3 regions of the Dickeya parazeae Ech586 genome follow, and region 2 is predicted to be linked to each of the others. Evidence: predicted binding sites of a transcription regulator. Region 2 holds the regulator's gene; each other region holds the start of a gene.
The links. The regulator CRP, encoded in region 2, controls carbon source genes, mostly activating them, when cyclic AMP is high. The targets are predictions, from matches to a motif close to ATGTGANNNNNNTCACAT.

Region 1 (6,337 bases), 1.1 Mb from region 2:
ATAGTCGCAAGCCAGCGCCAGTTCCAGACCACCACCCAGACAGGTACCGTGAATAGCCGCCACCACCGGGAACGGCAGATGAGCGATCGCCTCCAGCGTGTGCTGGCCGGTTTCGGCTAGCTTCTGCGCGCTGGCTACATCGGCACAGGCATCCAACATGCCGATATCCGCGCCCGCAATAAACGACGCGGGTTTTCCTGACAGGATAATGAGCCCCTGCAAGCCGTTGTACTGCCGGGCTTGTGACAGCACGGCTTGCATCTGCTCAGCAAACTCCGCTTTCAGGGTATTCACTTTTTCACCGGGGACATCCACGGTAATAACCCCGATGTGGTCAGGGCGAAATGTCAGTTGGAAAGCGGCGTGGGTGCCGCGCTCATCCGTTTGATCCATCCCTAACTGCTCCGTCATTGCGCCACCTCCACCACCATCGCAGCTCCCAGACCACCCGCCGCACAGGCGGTCACCAAGCCTAACCCACCGCCCCGTCGACGCAATTCATGCAACGTTTGGGTGATCATTCGTGCGCCGGTTGCCGCAAACGGATGCCCATAAGCAATCGAACCACCGCGGACATTAAAACGCGCCTCATCCACTTCCCCTAACGGTGTGCTACGACCAAGTTTGTCGCGGGCGAATGCCGCACTGGCGAACAGGTGAAGATTGGCCAGCGTTTGAGCGGCAAAGGCTTCATGCATGTCAATCAGCGTCAGGTCATCAAGCCGGATGCCTGCCCTGTCAAGAGCCAGTGGCGTGGCGTACGCAGGCCCGGCCAACATGTCTTGCTGTACCGGAATCGCGCTAAAGGCATAACTGCGCAGGTAACCGAGCGGGGTCAAGCGCAGTTCGCTGGCCCGGGATTCGCTCATCAGCAACACCGCCGCGGCGCCATCGGTCAACGGCGAACTGTTAGCCGCGGTCACACTACCGTAGCGACGGTCAAAGGCGGGGTTAAGGCGGGAATACTGTTCTGGCGCGCTGTCACGCCGAATGGCGTTGTCTTCGCTGATGGCCTGCTTATACGGCGGCACCCAGGCCGTCATCACTTCATCACGTAACACACCGTCAGCCCAGGCCTGTGCCGCCCGTTGATGGGAACGGTGAGCGAACGCGTCCTGCACGTCGCGACTGATACGGTAGTCTTTCGCCATCTGTTCAGCGGTATCCCCCATTCGCAAGCCGGTGGAATACTCCGCGACGGCCGGTGCTACCGGCAGTAAATCCCGGGGGCGCAATCGGGCCAGCAACGCCAGCCGCTGGCTGAGTGTTTTGGCACGCGACAGAGACACCAGGGTGTGCGCCAGCGCTTTGCTAACGCCAATCGGCAGCACCGATGCTGAGTCCGCGCCACCAGCAATACCGATGCCGATAGTGCCAGCCAGAATACTTTCCGCCACGTTAGCCACCGCCTGAAAACTGGTCGCGCAGGCGCGGGAAACACTGTAAGCATCAGTATGCACACTCATGCCGCTGCCCAGCACAATTTCACGCGCAATATTGGGGGCTTCAGGCATCTGAATCACCTGTCCGAAGACCAGTTGATCCACCTGTTCTGGTTCAACACCGCTACGCAGCAGTAACTCATTAACCACCAGCTTCCCCAACTCCAGCGCCGGAACGCCATGGTATACCGTCGCCTGCCGGGCAAACGGGGTTCTCAATCCACTGACAATCGCAATCCGATCGCCGCGCCGGGTGAGCAACGGCGTGACTTCGCGCATAACCATGAGGTTCATCCCTTTTCAGAGGTCGAGGAGGTTTGAAATCATTGTTAACCTGAAGATTACATTATGCAAACAAGCCGATACCAAACAGCGAACCCCGCCACGCTTCCCGGTACGCCGATACAGTAGATATAGCGATACGACAGGGCATAACCAGACGAAAAACGACACGGCACAAGACAGCAAAAACGCAGAAATGAAAATGGCAGGAATGACAGAAATAATGACGAGATGATAGCGAAGAAATACCGCCTCGCTCCGTGTCAGACACAAAACGAGGCAGAGTGCGCGGGAATCCCGACCCGTTCTGGGCCGCTGTTAGCGCAGGTTAGATCCCGCGCAGGGCTGTTGGCACAGCGGAGAATTAACGCAGACCCAGTTGGAAAATCAGCGTTTCCGCCTGGCAACTGAAGGTGAAATCCATATCCAGTTTGACCCCTGTGTCCACCTCAGACAGGCGGGCATCAATCACGCAAGGTTCAGATTCAACTGAACGGGCTTTTTCCGTTAATTGTGTCTGCATCTGCTCTGCATCGCTACGGCTGGTAAAAATGTGGCTGTAAGACGCCGTGCAGTCGGTGTTATCCATTACGGTTCCCACATCCACACAGCAACAGGCGGCGGTTTCTTCTGCGCTACATTTGTTAATCGCGTTTGTCATGGCAAAACTCCTCTGCGGTGACAGGCGCTTCCTCAAGCGGAAGCGGGCCATCAATGTAATCTGGCTCTCATTTTACTCACACGGACGGCCTATCACTAGCACTTACCAACTAAAGGGGCATTGCGTGACACAGATCACGCATTAGCGTTATTTTTCAATGAAATAAGCTAAAAATCCTAAACACAACCATAACATTTGTTAACCAGATCCAAATTCTTGAATCATTTTTGCAACATACATGGAACTTTAAGAAAACATTTCATAGTGTTAATTCTATATTTTTCGTAACTGGTCTGATTTGTCAGCCCAGTAAGCCCCCCTACAATGCGCGTCCCTTGTTACACGCTAACAAAAATAGCCAATATCAGTGAGGTTTCGGTCATGAGCCAGAAAGTCCTGTTAAAGAAAACATCACTTGCTGTGGCGCTGGCGCTCATGGCATCCAATGCAACCGCAGCGGGTTTCCAGTTGAATGAATTCTCTTCATCGGGTCTCGGGCGTGCTTTCTCCGGTGAAAGTGCCATTGCAGATAACGCCAGCTCCGGCAGCCGCAACCCAGCCACGATGACGATGTTTGATCGCCCGTCGTTTTCTGGCGGTGTCACCTATATTGACCCAGACATCAACCTGCACGGCACCAGCAGCAGCGGCCGTGACGCCAGCGCCGATAACATCGCGCCCAACGCCTGGGTACCTAACCTGCATTTCATCATGCCGCTGAACGATCAGTGGGCGGTAGGTGCTTTTGCCACCACCAACTTCGGTCTGGCGACCGAATTCAGTGATAATTACAGTGCTGGTTCCATTGCGGGCAAAACCGACCTGAAAACGACCAACCTGAACCTGAGCGCCGCCTATCGCCTCAACCAGCATTTCAGCTTTGGTCTGGGTGTTAACGCCGTATACGCCGATGCCAAAATTGTGCGTAATGCCGGTGAAATCGGCCCGGCGCTGCGCGTGAACCCAACCGCTGAGATAACACATCTGGACGGTAAAGAATGGGGTTATGGCTGGAACGCCGGTCTCTTGTACGAGCTGGATAAAAATAACCGTTTTGGCCTGAGCTACCGTTCCAAAGTTGATATCGACTTTAACGGTTCGTTCCGAAGTGACCTGGCAGCGCCACGCGGCACCAGCGGTACCACCATCCCCGGTAAGCTGACGCTCAACCTGCCGGAAATGTGGGAATTCTCCGCGTACCACCGTGTGGCACCGCAATGGGCCGTTCACTACAGCTTGGCCTACACCAGCTGGAGCGCATTCCAGGAACTGCGCGCTACCGGCAGCAACGGCCAGCAGTTGTTCCAAAAAGACGAGAGCTTCCACGACGCCTACCGTATCGCGTTGGGAACAACCTACTACTACGACAACAACTGGACTTTCCGTGCAGGTATCGCGTTTGACGATAGCCCGGTTCCGGCTGACAAACGCACTATCTCCATTCCGGATCAGGATCGTCTGTGGCTGAGCGCCGGTACCACTTACGCCTTCAATAAAGACGCGTCGGTCGATGTGGGTGTGTCTTACATGCATGGCCAGAAAGTGACTATCCACGAGCCGGGCATTTCCCAGAGCGTGCCTTCCTACACCTTTACCTCTAAAGGGCAGGCGTGGTTGTACGGTGTGAACTTTAACTACAGCTTCTGACACCGTCTGTGTGCGTAAAAAAGGCCGCGATTGCGGCCTTTTGCTTTCCTGCATAGCGATGACTGATGCGGTGATTACTCCGGTTTCACTTCCATGTAATCCAGCTTCAGCGTACTGCTGGTGTAACGGCGAATCGTATTCGTCAGCTCGATGTTGCCTTCCAGTTTCTGGCCGTAAGACGGGATGATTTCTTTTAGCTTCGTCTGCCATTGTGGCGTGGCGACTTTATCTTTAAACACCGTTTGCAACAGGCTCAGCATGATAGGCGCGGCGGTGGATGCACCCGGCGAAGCCCCCAGCAGTGCGGCAATGGTTCCGTCTTTGTCGCTGACAATCTCGGTACCCAGTTTGAGTACGCCGCCTTGCTCTTTGTCTTTTTTGATGACCTGAACACGCTGCCCCGCTACCGCCAGGCGCCAGTCAGACGGTTTGGCCTGCGGAAAATACTCTTTCAGCGCGGCAAAACGGTCATCATCATTCATCATCAGCTGCCCGATCAGGTATTTCACCAGGTCGAAATTATCGATCCCCACATCCATCATCGGTATCACATTGGAGGTGTTCATTGACGAGATAAGATCCCACAATGAGCCGTTTTTCAGGAACTTGCTGGAAAAAGTTGCAAACGGGCCAAACAGCAGCACCGGTTTACCATCAAAGATACGAGTATCCAGATGAGGAACTGACATCGGTGGCGCGCCAACCGACGCCTTACCATACACCTTGGCAAGATGGCGTTTTACGATATCCGGATTATCCGTCACCAAAAACTCACCACCGACCGGAAAGCCGCCGTAGTTATTCGCTTCCGGAATACCGGATTTCTGCAACAATTGCAGTGCCGCACCGCCCGCGCCGATAAACACAAACTTCGCGTTAATCGCGCTTTCTTTCCCACCGTTTTTCAGGTCAGCGACCACAACGCGCCAGGTTTTATCCGGGTTACGTTTGATATCACGCACTTCATTGTTCAGTTTCAGGTTGAAAGTCGAATGCTGTTGCAACCCATTCACCAACTGGCGGGTTACTTCGCCGTAGTTGACATCGGTACCAATCGGCATGCGGGTAGCGGCAACTTTCTGCTGTGAGTCTCGCCCTTCCATCACCAGTGGAATCCACTGTTTTATCTGTTCCGGATTATCCGAGAACGCCATGCCGCGGAATAAGGTGCTGTGCTGCAACGCCTGATAGCGTTTGTGCAGATAATTGACGTTCTCGTCCCCCCACACGAAGCTCATGTGCGGTACGCTGTTGATGAACGACGACGGGTCTTTCATCACATCATGGGAAATTTGATAAGACCAGAACTGGCGGGAAACCTCGAACGCTTCGCTGATTTCAACCGCTTTGCTGATATCAATCGAGCCATCGGCTTTTTCCGGCGTGTAGTTCAGTTCCATAAATGCCGAGTGGCCGGTGCCAGCGTTATTCCAGCCGTTGGAACTCTCTTGCGCGACGTTGTCCAGCCGCTCAACCATACTGATGGTCCAGTTCGGCTCCAGAGCCTGTAAATATGTCCCCAGTGTGGCACTCATGACTCCGCCGCCAATCAGCACCACATCCACAGCGTGCTGTTCCTCCGCCATGGCAGGCTGTGCCAGCCCTATTGTGCCCAGACACAAGGTGGTAACCAGTAACTTTTTCATATTTATGTCCCGTTATGTCAGTGTGTCATCCCTGCAGGTGAACAAGGGTGATTCCCGATTAGCGAGATAACGATACAAAAGCGATGAGCCATGGGGGAAACAGTGGCAAACCGTGGTAGTCAAACCTGCCTTTATGATGTCGATACGACATAAAGCCGGATGACGACAGACGGAGATAAAAACAGGTTACGCAACATGCGGATTGCCTGCCCAGGACAGCTGAATCGTTACCTTTCCTAACCGTCTGTTATTATTGTTACATAAACGATAAAAATGAATTTATGTAATTAAATAAACGATTAACAATAAAATAACGCTTCACAAACAACCAATTGGCTGTAACAGAAGGGGTTTGACGGGAAAATTAGTTACAAAAGGCACCCGCAGGTGCCTGTATAACACTACAACAAGGCTTATTTATTTGAATCAATTTCGTCCAGACTGCCTTCAATCGCCTTAGCATTCGGGTTGACCACCGGAACGGATTTACCGCCGTTCGCCAGGAAATCATGGCGCTGGAAGTAAGCATCACGCACCATCAGGTATGGATCAGACGAATTACGCAGCAACCCGTCGGAATCCAGCAGGCTGGCTCGGGTTTCCAACCCTTCCACCACCCATTTACCCGCCGACATCCAGAACGTGAGGTAACTCAATGG
Region 2 (6,337 bases):
GGCAGATATACGTCAGCAACTGGCGCACGGCGAGGTCGTCCTGGTGTGGTCGGAATTGCATGAAACCGTCAATATCATGCCCCGCCGCCAGCTCAGCAATAATGAACGGTATCAGCCCTGAATCAATCGCTTAAAAACGTAAATTGCCGTGTCAGTGTGCGATAAACATGCTAACAATGATCAGATCTAACATGGATCAGATATAACATGGCCTGATGGCTCTGCACGGCATAGCCCTTACTCATCGAATGATGACTTCACCGAAGATTGCCCTACACATCGGAGGTTACACACCATGTCGCACCAGCACCCGATTATCGCGGTCACCGGCTCCAGCGGCGCGGGGACCACGACCACCAGCCTGGCGTTTCGCAAGATATTCCAGCAACTGAATCTGCGCGCCGCGCTGGTGGATGGCGACAGTTATCACCGCTATACCCGACCGGAAATGGATATGGCGATCCGCAAGGCACGGGATCTGGGGCGTCACATCAGCTATTTCGGGCCGGAAGCCAACGACTTCTGCCAACTGGAAAACACCTTTATCGAATACGGTCGTAGCGGCACCGGACAGACCCGCAAATACCTGCACACCTATGATGAAGCCATCCCCTACAATCAGGTGCCGGGGACTTTCACGCCCTGGGAGCCGATGCCAGAGCCGACCGACCTGCTGTTCTACGAGGGATTACACGGCGGCGTGGTCACCGCGCAGCATGATGTTGCCCGGCATGTCGACCTGCTGGTCGGTGTGGTGCCGATAGTCAACCTGGAATGGATTCAGAAGCTGGTACGCGACGTTAACGAACGCGGTCACTCCCGCGAGGCGGTGATGGATTCCGTCGTGCGCTCGATGGAAGACTACATCACCCATATTACCCCGCAGTTTTCCCGCACCCACATCAACTTCCAGCGGGTGCCGACGGTTGATACCTCTAACCCGTTCGCCGCCAAAGCCATTCCCTCGATGGACGAAAGTTTCGTGGTGATCCACTTTCAGGGTCTGGACCGCATTGATTACCCCTACCTGCTGGCCATGTTGCAGGGCTCGTTCATTTCCCACATCAATACGCTGGTGGTACCGGGTGGCAAAATGGGGCTGGCGATGGAGTTGATCATGATGCCGCTGGTGCAGCGGTTGATGGAAGGCAATAAAATCGACTGACACCGGCGATAAGAGCGATGATAAGCGCCGATAAACCGGCGCTTAACGACGCGGTGGCCAGGACAGCACACCACCGCGAGCAGAGGTGTTTAATCCAGCGCGATCACTTCATGGCTGTGGGTGATGTTCACGGCTTTTCCCAGCATCAACGCCACAGAGCAGTATTTTTCGGCTGACAGCGACACCGCGCGCTCCACGGCTTTATCGCCCAAGCCCTTGCCGGTGACGATAAAATGCAGGTTGATGGCGGTGAACAGGCGCGGTGCCTCCTCACGGCGTTCAGACGTCAGGCGGACTTCACAATCCACCACGTCATGACGGCCTTTTTGCAGGATAGACACCACATCGATGGCGCTGCATCCGCCTGCGGCCATCAGTACCATTTCCATCGGGCTGGGCGCTTTATCGCCTGCGTTGCCATCCATCAGCAGTTGATGTCCGGAAGCGGATTCACCAAGAAACGTTAACCCTTCAACCCATTTCACCCGCGCCTGCATAATTTTGTCCTCAATCAATTATTTTTGAAATTTTACATCGCTTATGTACAAAAAAGCCTGATAATCAGAGCTTAATCATGCTGAAGCGAGACAACACAAGACACTACACTCAACCTGTGTTACAAACAAAAGCGTAAACCGGCATGTGTTGTTGAGCCGATGCCTGACCCACCACCGGCTTACTGGCGTCATCTGATAGACAGCCTCAGTATATTCCCTGACGTCATTCCGCCAGGACGGAATTGAATTATAACTATGTTATCACGCCGTACAGGGAACTCTGAGCCCTGTGATTTGCGCAGTGAATTAACAACAGAGGATAACAGCGAATGGTTCTCGGCAAACCGCAAACAGACCCGACTCTCGAATGGTTCCTTTCTCATTGCCACATTCACAAGTACCCATCGAAGAGCACCCTAATCCACCAGGGTGAAAAAGCAGAGACGCTTTACTACATCGTGAAAGGCTCGGTTGCCGTGCTGATCAAGGATGAAGAAGGCAAGGAAATGATTCTGTCTTATCTGAATCAGGGCGATTTTATTGGCGAACTTGGCTTGTTTGAAGACGGGCAGGAACGCAGTGCGTGGGTCCGGGCGAAAACAGCCTGTGAAGTTGCTGAAATCTCCTATAAAAAATTCCGCCAGCTCATCCAGGTCAACCCGGACATTCTGATGCGCTTGTCCTCACAGATGGCACGTCGTCTGCAGGTGACCTCGCAAAAAGTCGGCAACCTGGCGTTCCTCGACGTGACGGGCCGCATCGCGCAAACCCTGCTTAATCTGGCCAAACAGCCGGACGCCATGACCCACCCGGATGGTATGCAGATCAAGATCACCCGTCAGGAAATCGGCCAGATCGTCGGCTGTTCCCGCGAAACTGTCGGCCGCATTCTGAAAATGCTGGAAGACCAGAACCTGATCTCCGCCCACGGTAAAACCATCGTGGTATATGGTACTCGCTGATTTATCATCAGCTAGCTTGTAGACGTGAAAAGAGCGTGCCACATGGCACGCTCTTTTCACTTCAGCTAAAGGCGGCAACCGCGATTACGCGCCCTTCACTACCTGCGCCACGGCTTTTTCAAACAGTGCCATCCCCTGGTCGATCTCTTCCGGGGTGATCACCAGCGACGGCACAAAACGGATCACATCCGGCCCTGCCACCAAAATCATCAACCCCAGATCTGCCGATGCCGCCAGAAAATCACGGGCGCGGCCATGCCAGGCCGGTTTTAGCTGTGCGCCCAGCAGCAGGCCCATGCCACGGATTTCATCAAAAATACCGTACTGGGCGTTGATGCGCTCAAGCGCAGACACAAAACGCGCATGGCGATCGACCACGCCGGACAGCACTTCCGGTGTATTGATCACATCCAGCGCCGCTTCCGCCACCGCGCAAGCCAGCGGGTTGCCGCCATAGGTGGTGCCGTGTGTCCCAACCGCCATCACCGACGCAATCTCTTCCGTGGTCAGCATGGCGCTGATCGGGAAACCGCCGCCCAGCGCTTTCGCGGTGGTCAGAATATCCGGCGTGATGCCGTAGTGCATATAAGAGAACAGCTTACCGCTGCGGCCCATACCACACTGTACTTCATCAAACACCAGCAGCGCCTGATACTGATCGCACAGCTCACGCACCCCCTTGAGGAACGCCGGTGTCGCTGGCGTAATACCGCCTTCGCCCTGAATCGGCTCCAACACCACGGCACAGGTGTGGTCATCCATTACTGCTTTGACCGCGTCCAAGTCGTTGAACGGCACGTGCACGATATCCGCCGGTTTCGGGCCGAAGCCATCGGCATATTTCGGCTGACCACCGACCGACACGGTAAACAAGGTGCGACCATGAAACGACTGGTAAAACGAGATTATCTTGGTTTTGTACGGGCTATGACGGGTAATGGCGTAATGCCGTGCCAGTTTGAACGCCGCTTCATTGGCTTCTGCACCGGAGTTGGCGAAAAACACACGATCGGCAAACGTGGCGTTGATCAGTTTGGTCGCCAGACGCAGCGCCGGTTCGTTGGTGAATACGTTGCTGGTGTGCCACAGGGTTTCACCCTGCTCTTTCAACGCCGCCACCAACGCCGGATGGCAATGTCCCAGCGCCGTTACCGCGATGCCGCCGGAGAAATCGATATATTCTTTGCCCTGCTGATCCCAGACACGGCTCCCTTTGCCTTTTACCGGCACAAACTGCGCGGGTGCATAAACCGGAAGAATTACCTTATCGTAAGTATCCCGTGTTACTGCTGCTTTCTCTGTCGCCATTTGCTGCCCCGTTGTCATATCCCGTAGTGTGGAGTGAAGATTTTAAGTGAAAATATAATCAATAAATATGCATAAAAAATCAAAAATAGGCAATCGCTAATCCGATACACCCGTCCTGACCTGCGCTATCCGACTATAAATCAAGGAAATTTTTCAATAGCTGATGCCCTTGCTGGCTGAGGATGCTTTCTGGATGAAACTGCACACCTTCCAGCGGCAACGAGCGATGACGTATCCCCATGATCTCGTCGATATCACCGTCAAACTCAGTCCATGCAGTGACCTCAAAACAGTCAGGCAGCGTATTTTTTTCCAACACCAGCGAATGGTAACGCGTGACAGTGAGCGGGTTTGCCAGCCCGGCGAACACACCGCGCCCGGTATGCCGTACCGGCGAGGTTTTGCCGTGCATCACCTGACGGGCGCGCACCACCTGAGCGCCAAATACCTGTCCCAGCGCCTGATGCCCCAGGCATACCCCCAGAATCGGCAGTTGACCGGCAAAATGGCGAATCGCCGCCAGCGAGATCCCTGCGTCATCCGGTGTACAGGGGCCGGGAGAAATCACCAGTCGTTGCGGCGATAACCGCTCAATGTCTGCCAGCGTCAGCGCATCATTACGCCTGACCAGCACCTCTGAACCCAGTTCGCAAAAATACTGGTACAGGTTGTAGGTAAAGGAGTCGTAGTTGTCGATAAGTAGCAGCATATAATATTTAAATTACTGATATGTAATAAGTAAACTACGGAAATCACTCTGCGATACCCACAAAAATACCCGCAATTTTTCTTATTTGGCGAAAAATCTGCAATAGCAGGATAGCGTCTGGCACCGCACCCGCCCCCTTTTTGGGGAGGGGGCGGGCGCTCCGTGGCACTATCTATGAAGATGGATTTTCCTTCGTGTCGTAAAACGACAGGATCATTTCTGCCAAATCATCTTCTACCGTATAAAAATAACAGGCAGGAACATGCAGCACAGCAGCCAGTCGGCGCGCCAGCTCAAAATCTGGCGTGTGAATCCCACGCTCATATTGATTCATGCGAGCGCTGGCTGTCGCTTCGTCTATCCCGGCAAGAATGCCTAAGCGCTCCTGAGATAATCCCGCCATGAGCCGGGCCGCCTTTAAACGATGAGGTAACATGAGAATCCCGCATTGTGACGTGATTGAGGTGATTCTCAGTGGTGTGCATTGAAAATATACTAAGCAATACTTAGTATTGATCCATGCTTACCAGATAAGGCGTAAAGATTATATGAAGCAAGGGAACGACTGGCATCAGGCGGATATCATCGCCGGCTTGCGCAAGAAAGGCACCACGCTGGCCGCGCTATCCCGTTCTGCGGGACTCAGTTCTTCCACACTGGCGAATGTGCTGGTACGTCCCTGGCCGAAGGGGGAATGGCTGGTTGCCACCGCGCTGGACAAACATCCCGCTGAAATCTGGCCCAGCCGCTATTTTGATGAAACGGGTACATTGATTGACAGAAAACGCCGTATCAGGCAGGAAAGGGGTAAATAGCGTTCATGCTGGTAAAGCGGTTTTCTGTGCTGACTCCCCCACCTTTCCCCCACCTTACCGCGTAATACGCTTCCCCCACCGGATGACGGCAGAAAAACAATAAATCATTGATATACAGTAAGTTAATTATTCTCCCCCCACTTAGGGTATATAGGCATCCGGGAAGTGGGGGAAGTCGCCAGATACCATAGCCTGATACCCTGTTTCCCCCACATTTCCCCCGTTTATTCCCCCACGTTACCGCGTTTTGATAATGGCACGATGTTTTCACCATCCAGCGCGATCAGGTCATCCTTGACGAGTTTATCCAGCCAGCGGGTAAACTTTTTGGAGACATCAAACCCCATCGCCCGCATATCGTCGCGCACCAGTGCGCGGGTGCAGCCATCTCCACTGGCCGTGCGCGAGCGGATCGCTTCCCACAGCGCTACATGGTTATCCGTCAGCCGGGTGATCCCACTGAGCGCCGGGTCAGCGTCGGTCGGATCATCGCGGACTTCCCGGCCTTCATCCCGCAGAACCAGCGACGTGACCGGCTCGCCGTCATCGTCCACGTACAGATTCACCGCCGTCAGGTCGTAGGCCCGGCGTGGTGGCTCTTCAGCGTCCTTCATCTTGGTGCAGGTCAGGATCAGCGCCTGCCCATCGGCCTCGCGGCGCACATTAAACTCCACGTCCAGCGCAGCCCGGAAGGCGCTGGAGCCGCGAGCGCCTTTGTCCTGATCTTTGCCGGAGTGATGAATAATCAGTACCGTGGCCTGCGTGGCCGCCTTGATGTAGTCGCAACCCTGAATAAACGCCCCCATGTCTTTAGCGGCGTTTTCATCCGAACCGCCAAAGCAGCGGGCCAGTGTATCCAGAATGATCAGCCGTACTGCCAT
Region 3 (6,337 bases), 660 kb from region 2:
CCCTTCCTGCGGGTCAAGGCTGGTCATGTTATCAAGCTGCATCGCCATCACCAGCATGGATGGCGGCGTATCGGCGAACGCGGTGTTCACATTAAGCCAGGACAGGAAAGGTACGGTAGCGCAACCGGCAAGAAAACGTCTTCTGGTAACCATTAATCCCCCAAGTGTCTGATTTTAAAATACAAAAAAAGATATTTTTTCTTTTTGCGGCTTGACAGACATCACGGGCGCTGGCTTAAATGGTGACGCGGCGAACAAAATTTCTCCGCCTGAATGACCTGCACCAGGAAGGTGCACATCAGGTTCCATCTCAGAAAATCATTTTCCTTCAATCCAGTATCGGTACTTCATCCATGTCAGATTCGCCTGTGTCAGACAAGCCGCTTGAGCAGCACGCCGCACTCCCTGTCTTTGATGGTCACAACGACGTGTTATCACGTCTGTGGCGGCTTCATCGCGATAATCCGACCGATGCCTTTCTGAACGGGCCGTCGCAAGGTCACATTGACCTGCCCCGGATCCGGCAGGGCGGATTCGCTGGCGGCCTGTTCGCCACCTACGTTCCTTCTGCCAATGGTGATGCAACATCCATACCAGATGGTAACGTTTCATTAACGACTCCATCGATGGCGCAGGCGCGTGACATCAGCTTCTGGATGCTCTCCACTCTGATACGTCTTGAAGCGGCGTCTGGCGGGCAACTGCGAGTCTGCCGCAGCGTGGCGGATATCCGCCGCTGCATGGCAGAAGGCGTGGTGGCCGCCGTGATGCACATTGAAGGTGCCGAGATGCTGGATGCCGACCTGGATCTGCTGGATATTCTTTATGCCGCCGGGCTGCGCAGCTTGGGGCCATTGTGGAGCCGACCGAATATCTTCGGTCAGGGAGTGCCCTTTCGCTTTCCTTCCTCCCCGAATACCGGTGACGGCCTGACCGACGCCGGGCTGCGACTGGTACGCGCCTGCAACGCCAAACGCATTCTGGTGGACCTCTCCCACATGGATGAAAAAGGCTTCTGGCAAACGGCGGCGGTTTCCGATGCACCATTGGTAGCCAGCCACTCCAATGCCCACGCCTTGTGCGCCCAGTCGCGCAACCTGACGGACAGCCAACTGGCGGCGATTCGCGAACGCGACGGGTTTGTCGGCGTCAATTTTGGTACCTCCTTCCTGCGTGCCGACGGCCGTAAAGACCCGGCAGCTACGGTGCAGGAGATCGTCCGTCATGTGGAGTATCTGCTGGAAAAACTGGGAGAAAATGGCGTCGGCTTCGGTTCTGATCTGGATGGCACCACCATCCCCGGAGACATGAAGGATGTGGCCGGTTTCCCCATTTTGGTGCAAGCACTGGCCGGGCGGGGCTACTCACGCACTCTTCTGGAGAAAATCTGTTACGGCAACTGGTTGCGCGTGCTGGAAGCCACCTGGGGCGAATAGCCAGCGGGCGCGGCTTACAGCGGTTGCACCGCGTTTTTCAATTATCTGGCGTGAATTTTGCTTGTTTATACGTTGGATCGTGCTCCATCGGGCCGGTCGGGAACACACCATACACAGGACTCAGGTTATGCGTTTACGCCACATCGAAGTCTTTCAGGCGATCGTTCAGGCCGGCACCATCAGCGGTGCAGCACGGCTACTCAACGTTTCCCAACCCAACGTCAGCCGGGTGCTGAATCACGCCGAACAGCAATTAGGATTCGCGCTGTTCGAACGGCGTTCGCAAGGCTTAGTGCCCACGGTGGAAGGGCAACGGCTGATGCCGGAGATAGAACAGCTCTACAGCCAGTTGCAGGCGATTTCCCGCCTGACCGAGAACATTCGCAAAGGCCAGTGCGAAACCATGCGGCTCGGTGCGGCTCACGCCTTCGGCCAGATGATTGTCGCCCCGGCGATGGTCGAGTTCCAGCAGCAGGTGCCGCTCATGAACATCGAGCTGGTCACCGAGCACTTCAGCACCCTGTGCCAGAACATTCAGCAGCACCAGCTCGACCTGGCGCTGGTGTTCGGCCAGCAGGTGCCGCCAGATTTACTGGCCGAACCGCTGTGCCAGTCACGTATGGTGGCGATCCTGCCGAAAGACAGCCCGCAACAAGGGCCGGTATCGCTGGAATGGCTGTGCCATAACAACCTGTTGATGATGCAACAGCAAGACCCGCTGGGCCAGGTGGTACATCGCGCACTGCATGATCGCCGCCTTAAACCCGCCGCGTCGCTGTACATCAAAACCTATTCGGTGATCGCCGACATGGTACTGGCAGGTGGCGGCACCGGTATTGTCGACCTGTTCACCGCCCGTCGTTACGCCGACCAGCTCAAAATCGTGCCCATCAGCCAGCCACTGCCGTTCGAAGTGATGCTGATAAGCCGCCGCGATATCCCGCAATCTCGCGAAATCCTGCAACTCAAACAGGTGCTGAAAAGTAAGTGCCGTGAACTCGCCAGCCAGTGCCAGCCGCTGCTGGACGCCGCCTGATTCCCTCCTTACGTTTCCGGCCACGGCACTGCCCGGCCGGAAGCCGTGATTTGTCAGCCCGTTACCGCTGTCGCTTTTAGTAAAGCGCCCGTTATAATTACCCCATCACTTCTTAACAGGTATGCACCGATGATTCGTAGCATGACCGCTTACGCCCGGCGAGAAATCAAGGGTGAATGGGGCAGCGCCGCTTGGGAGCTGCGCTCCGTAAACCAGCGTTATCTGGAAACCTACATCCGTTTACCCGAACAATTCCGAAGCCTGGAGCCGGTAATCCGCGAACGCATCCGCAACCGTCTGACCCGAGGCAAAATTGAGTGTGGCCTGCGTTTTGAACTGGACCCACGTTCACAGGGGCAACTGATCCTCAACGAGCCGCTGGCCAAACAGCTGGTCGCAGCGGCGAACTGGGTGAAAATGCAAAGTGACGAAGGCGAGGTCAACCCACTCGACGTCCTGCGCTGGCCGGGAGTGATGTCGGCACAGGAGCAGGATCTGGACGTCATCAGCACGGAGCTGATGCAGGCGCTGGAAGCCGCGCTGGACGACTTTATCCTCGCGCGCGAAAGCGAAGGCAACGCGCTCAAAGCGTTGATTGAACAGCGCCTGGTCGGCGTCAGCGCCGAAGTCGCCAAAGTCCGCGCCCACATGCCGAACATTCTGCAGTGGCAACGGGAAAAACTGCAAAGCAAGCTGGAAGAAGCGCAGGTGCAGCTCGACGGCAACCGGCTGGAACAAGAGCTGGTGCTGATGGCGCAACGCATCGACGTGGCCGAAGAACTCGACCGGCTGGAAGCCCACGTGCGGGAAACCTACAAAATCCTCAACAAGCAGGAAGCCGTCGGCCGCCGTCTGGACTTTATGATGCAGGAATTCAACCGCGAATCGAACACGCTGGGTTCCAAATCCATCAACGCCGACGTCACCGCCTCCGCCATCGAACTGAAAGTGCTGATTGAGCAGATGCGGGAACAGATTCAGAATATTGAGTAACACCTCACAACGCATCACCCACCATCAAAAAACCAATAAGCCCGCCGCATAGCGGGCTTTTTTGATGTCATAAAACCCAAATAAATATCAATGTTTTACAACAGCTTTCCGATACTTCAGGGACTCCGACCCTCTCATACCCCCCATCAGCCATAAAAAAACCGGGCAGAGCCCGGTTAATAAAAACCTAAAAAATAAACACAGAAGAGGGGAGGGGGTTATCACAGCAGGTGAGGATGGGAAGAGCGAGCCCTTCCCACCTCGTCAATCACATTATTTATACAGAACCGCGTTGCCGTGCAGCGTGTCGTCACCCTGAACGGACGTGATCTGGAATGATTTAGCGCCAGCGGCATCCGCTTTGGCAGCCAGTTTAGCCTGCAGGCTATCGAGCGTGTTGGCACTGGCGGAGATGCTGCCGACTTCCTGACCCTGCGGGTACTGGATTTCAGTTGCAGCAAAAGCGCCGACGGACAGGGTGCTCAATGCGATGGCAGTAAAGACAGTTTTCATGTTCATGATAGTTTCCTTTTTTACGTCTTCGTTGTTAAGAGTGTTCGTAAATGACAAGTCAATTATCACTATGGTAACTATACCCAACTTCACAAAAAGTGCGATCCATATCACACTCCTATGTCAGAAATATGAAACCGCAGTGTATTCAGTCGATTACTGCGCATCTGATTGGATGTTTTTTTGAGTATGTGGGGGAGACAAAGAAAATCTGCCGGGCACATGGGCTGGGAACCCAGGCACAGAATAAGCACCACCCTACCGACGAGTTCGCTACGCTATTCATCATCGTTCATAAGGCACGTGCTGGAGAGACAACACATGGCGTTGTTCAATACGCCTGCATATTATTCCAAATATTATTATTTGTGGGATGGATATTATCACGCTCCCTGCGGGAGTTATCTCACTTCTGGCATACGCCACAAAAGTGGATAGGGAAATAATATGTCAACTAATTAAAATCAGTTTCCCTTAAATGACATCAAATAATCACGCTGGAAAATCAAGCAATAAAAACGTTAAAATATCTCCCCACAAGGTGAGTTTCTGCGAAAAAAAGACATGAAGTTAAGGACAGGGGGAAATATGTTAGAAATATTTGATGTGAGTTTTAGCTTAATGTCAAATAACAAGCTGGATGAGGTGTTTACACTACGCAAAGATACATTTAAGGACCGTCTTGACTGGGCCGTCAACTGTATTAATGGAATGGAGTTCGACGAGTATGATAATGAGCACACCACCTACCTTTTAGGCGTCAAGGAGGGAAAGGTGATTTGTAGCGTCCGGTTTATAGAAATAAAATACCCCAATATGATTACCGGTACGTTTTACTCTTATTTCGATAACCTCAAGATCCCCGAAGGGAATTATATTGAATCCAGCCGTTTTTTTGTTGATCGCGATCGGGTAAGAAATTTAATTGGTACTCGTAATCCGGCATGTCTGACGTTATTCCTCGCTATGATTAATTATGCCAGAAAATACCACTACGACGGCATCCTCACTATTGTCAGCCACCCGATGTTGACCTTGTTAAAACGTTCAGGCTGGCGCATTTCCATCATTCAGCAAGGGCTCTCGGAAAAACAGGAGCGCATTTATTTGCTGCATCTGCCCACAGATGACGACAGCCGACACGCGCTGATTGAGCGAATTACCCAAATGACACAGGCCGAGTCCGAGCAGCTTAAGACCTTGCCTTTACTGGTTCCACTGGCTTGATCAGGTTCATTTCGACCCCAAGCCGGATAGCATGTTTGGCATTCAGTACACCCAGCTTTTTGACAACATTACCAATATGAAATTTAACGGTGCTGGTGGTAATACCAAGAATAAGTGCAATTTCCTGATACGTTTTTCCCATACTTGCCCAGTAGAGAATTTCATTTTCTCGTTGTGAGAAAAGATTAGGTTCCTGCGACTTGCTGTTGTTTCTGTTTTTGCTCATCTCCCGGTAAAGGGAGGTGAGCTTCTCATGGGCGGAAATCAACAGCATTTGCAGTTTTTCTTTATTATTCTGGACAATTTCTTCCAGTTCTCCGCTGCGGTTTTCTTCAAACATGAAAGACAATGTAGCCAGATTATTAGCTGGGTCATGTAACACAAAGGTATAACCGTTAACAATGTCGTATTCTTTGGAGAGATTGAATATTCTGGAAAATTTTAATTTTGAGCTGATAACCAAATCATCATCCCAGGAGAAAGGTGATATTCTATTAATCGCCGTCAAAATAACCGGGTCGATATGTTGATAATTATTATTCCGATAAATTTCAACCCATTCCGATGGATAATTAGAAATGATGACCACATCCGTCGGCTTTTTCTTATTCATGATCAAATAGGCGTATTTCAGGTCGCCATAACTCTTTAACTTTCTGTTAAGATAGTTTTGTATTGTGCTATTAATGAAGTCAACGTTAGAGAATGATATAGACATCTAACTCTCCCAAAATCGTGTACGACAGTGCAATCTGATCATGACGGCACGAAAGTATAGTATCAACCTATACCTAAGTCTAACTATCTTTCCCGATACAAAATCCTTAGAATTTTCAAAAAATAACATCAAATATGAAAATAAAAAACGCTGATCGCTATTAGCGATCGGAAAGCCAATTTGGCGCACACCAGGGAAATATTTGTTAGTCTATTAATTATACCCAGAATAATTCGATTGCCATCAGGCAGCCACCAGACGCATCGCCAACAGTAGGTGTTAAGCCGCTAACGGGAGATGATTATGGTCGCCAGTCTTGCTGGTCATCTGAAGTATGACAGGTCAATAGTGTTATTTTATTCTTAACCCTTCTCTCTCCTGTTACCGTTCGCAGGAGGGGGAAAGGTCATTTTA

Region 1: a site for CRP is predicted at 2,439-2,456, ahead of DD586_RS13820 (YfcZ/YiiS family protein). Genes of this name have one in related genera too.
Region 3: a site for CRP is predicted at 4,077-4,094, ahead of bhsA (multiple stress resistance protein BhsA). Genes of this name have one in related genera too.

Annotation. Positions count from the first base shown of each region.
Region 1 covers NC_013592.1:3,158,173-3,164,509, forward strand. The annotation lists gene fadJ (fatty acid oxidation complex subunit alpha FadJ) at 1-411, opposite strand, end outside; gene fadI (acetyl-CoA C-acyltransferase FadI) at 408-1,721, opposite strand; gene DD586_RS13820 (YfcZ/YiiS family protein) at 2,089-2,385, opposite strand; gene fadL (long-chain fatty acid transporter FadL) at 2,767-4,032, shown strand; gene mqo (malate dehydrogenase (quinone)) at 4,107-5,678, opposite strand; gene mlaA (phospholipid-binding lipoprotein MlaA) at 6,092-6,337, opposite strand, start outside.
Region 2 covers NC_013592.1:4,292,741-4,299,077, forward strand. The annotation lists gene DD586_RS18730 (YheU family protein) at 1-121, shown strand, start outside; gene DD586_RS18735 (phosphoribulokinase) at 296-1,165, shown strand; gene DD586_RS18740 (OsmC family protein) at 1,255-1,662, opposite strand; gene crp (cAMP-activated global transcriptional regulator CRP) at 1,992-2,624, shown strand; gene argD (bifunctional acetylornithine/succinyldiaminopimelate transaminase) at 2,709-3,932, opposite strand; gene DD586_RS18755 (aminodeoxychorismate synthase component II) at 4,066-4,641, opposite strand; gene DD586_RS18760 (helix-turn-helix transcriptional regulator) at 4,814-5,077, opposite strand; gene DD586_RS18765 (helix-turn-helix domain-containing protein) at 5,190-5,456, shown strand; gene DD586_RS22320 (helicase RepA family protein) at 5,681-6,337, opposite strand, start outside.
Region 3 covers NC_013592.1:134,035-140,371, reverse strand. The annotation lists gene DD586_RS00585 (ABC transporter substrate-binding protein) at 1-153, opposite strand, end outside; gene DD586_RS00580 (dipeptidase) at 354-1,436, shown strand; gene DD586_RS00575 (LysR family transcriptional regulator) at 1,564-2,472, shown strand; gene DD586_RS00570 (YicC/YloC family endoribonuclease) at 2,602-3,465, shown strand; gene bhsA (multiple stress resistance protein BhsA) at 3,739-3,984, opposite strand; gene DD586_RS00560 (acyl-homoserine-lactone synthase) at 4,567-5,205, shown strand; gene DD586_RS00555 (helix-turn-helix transcriptional regulator) at 5,171-5,923, opposite strand.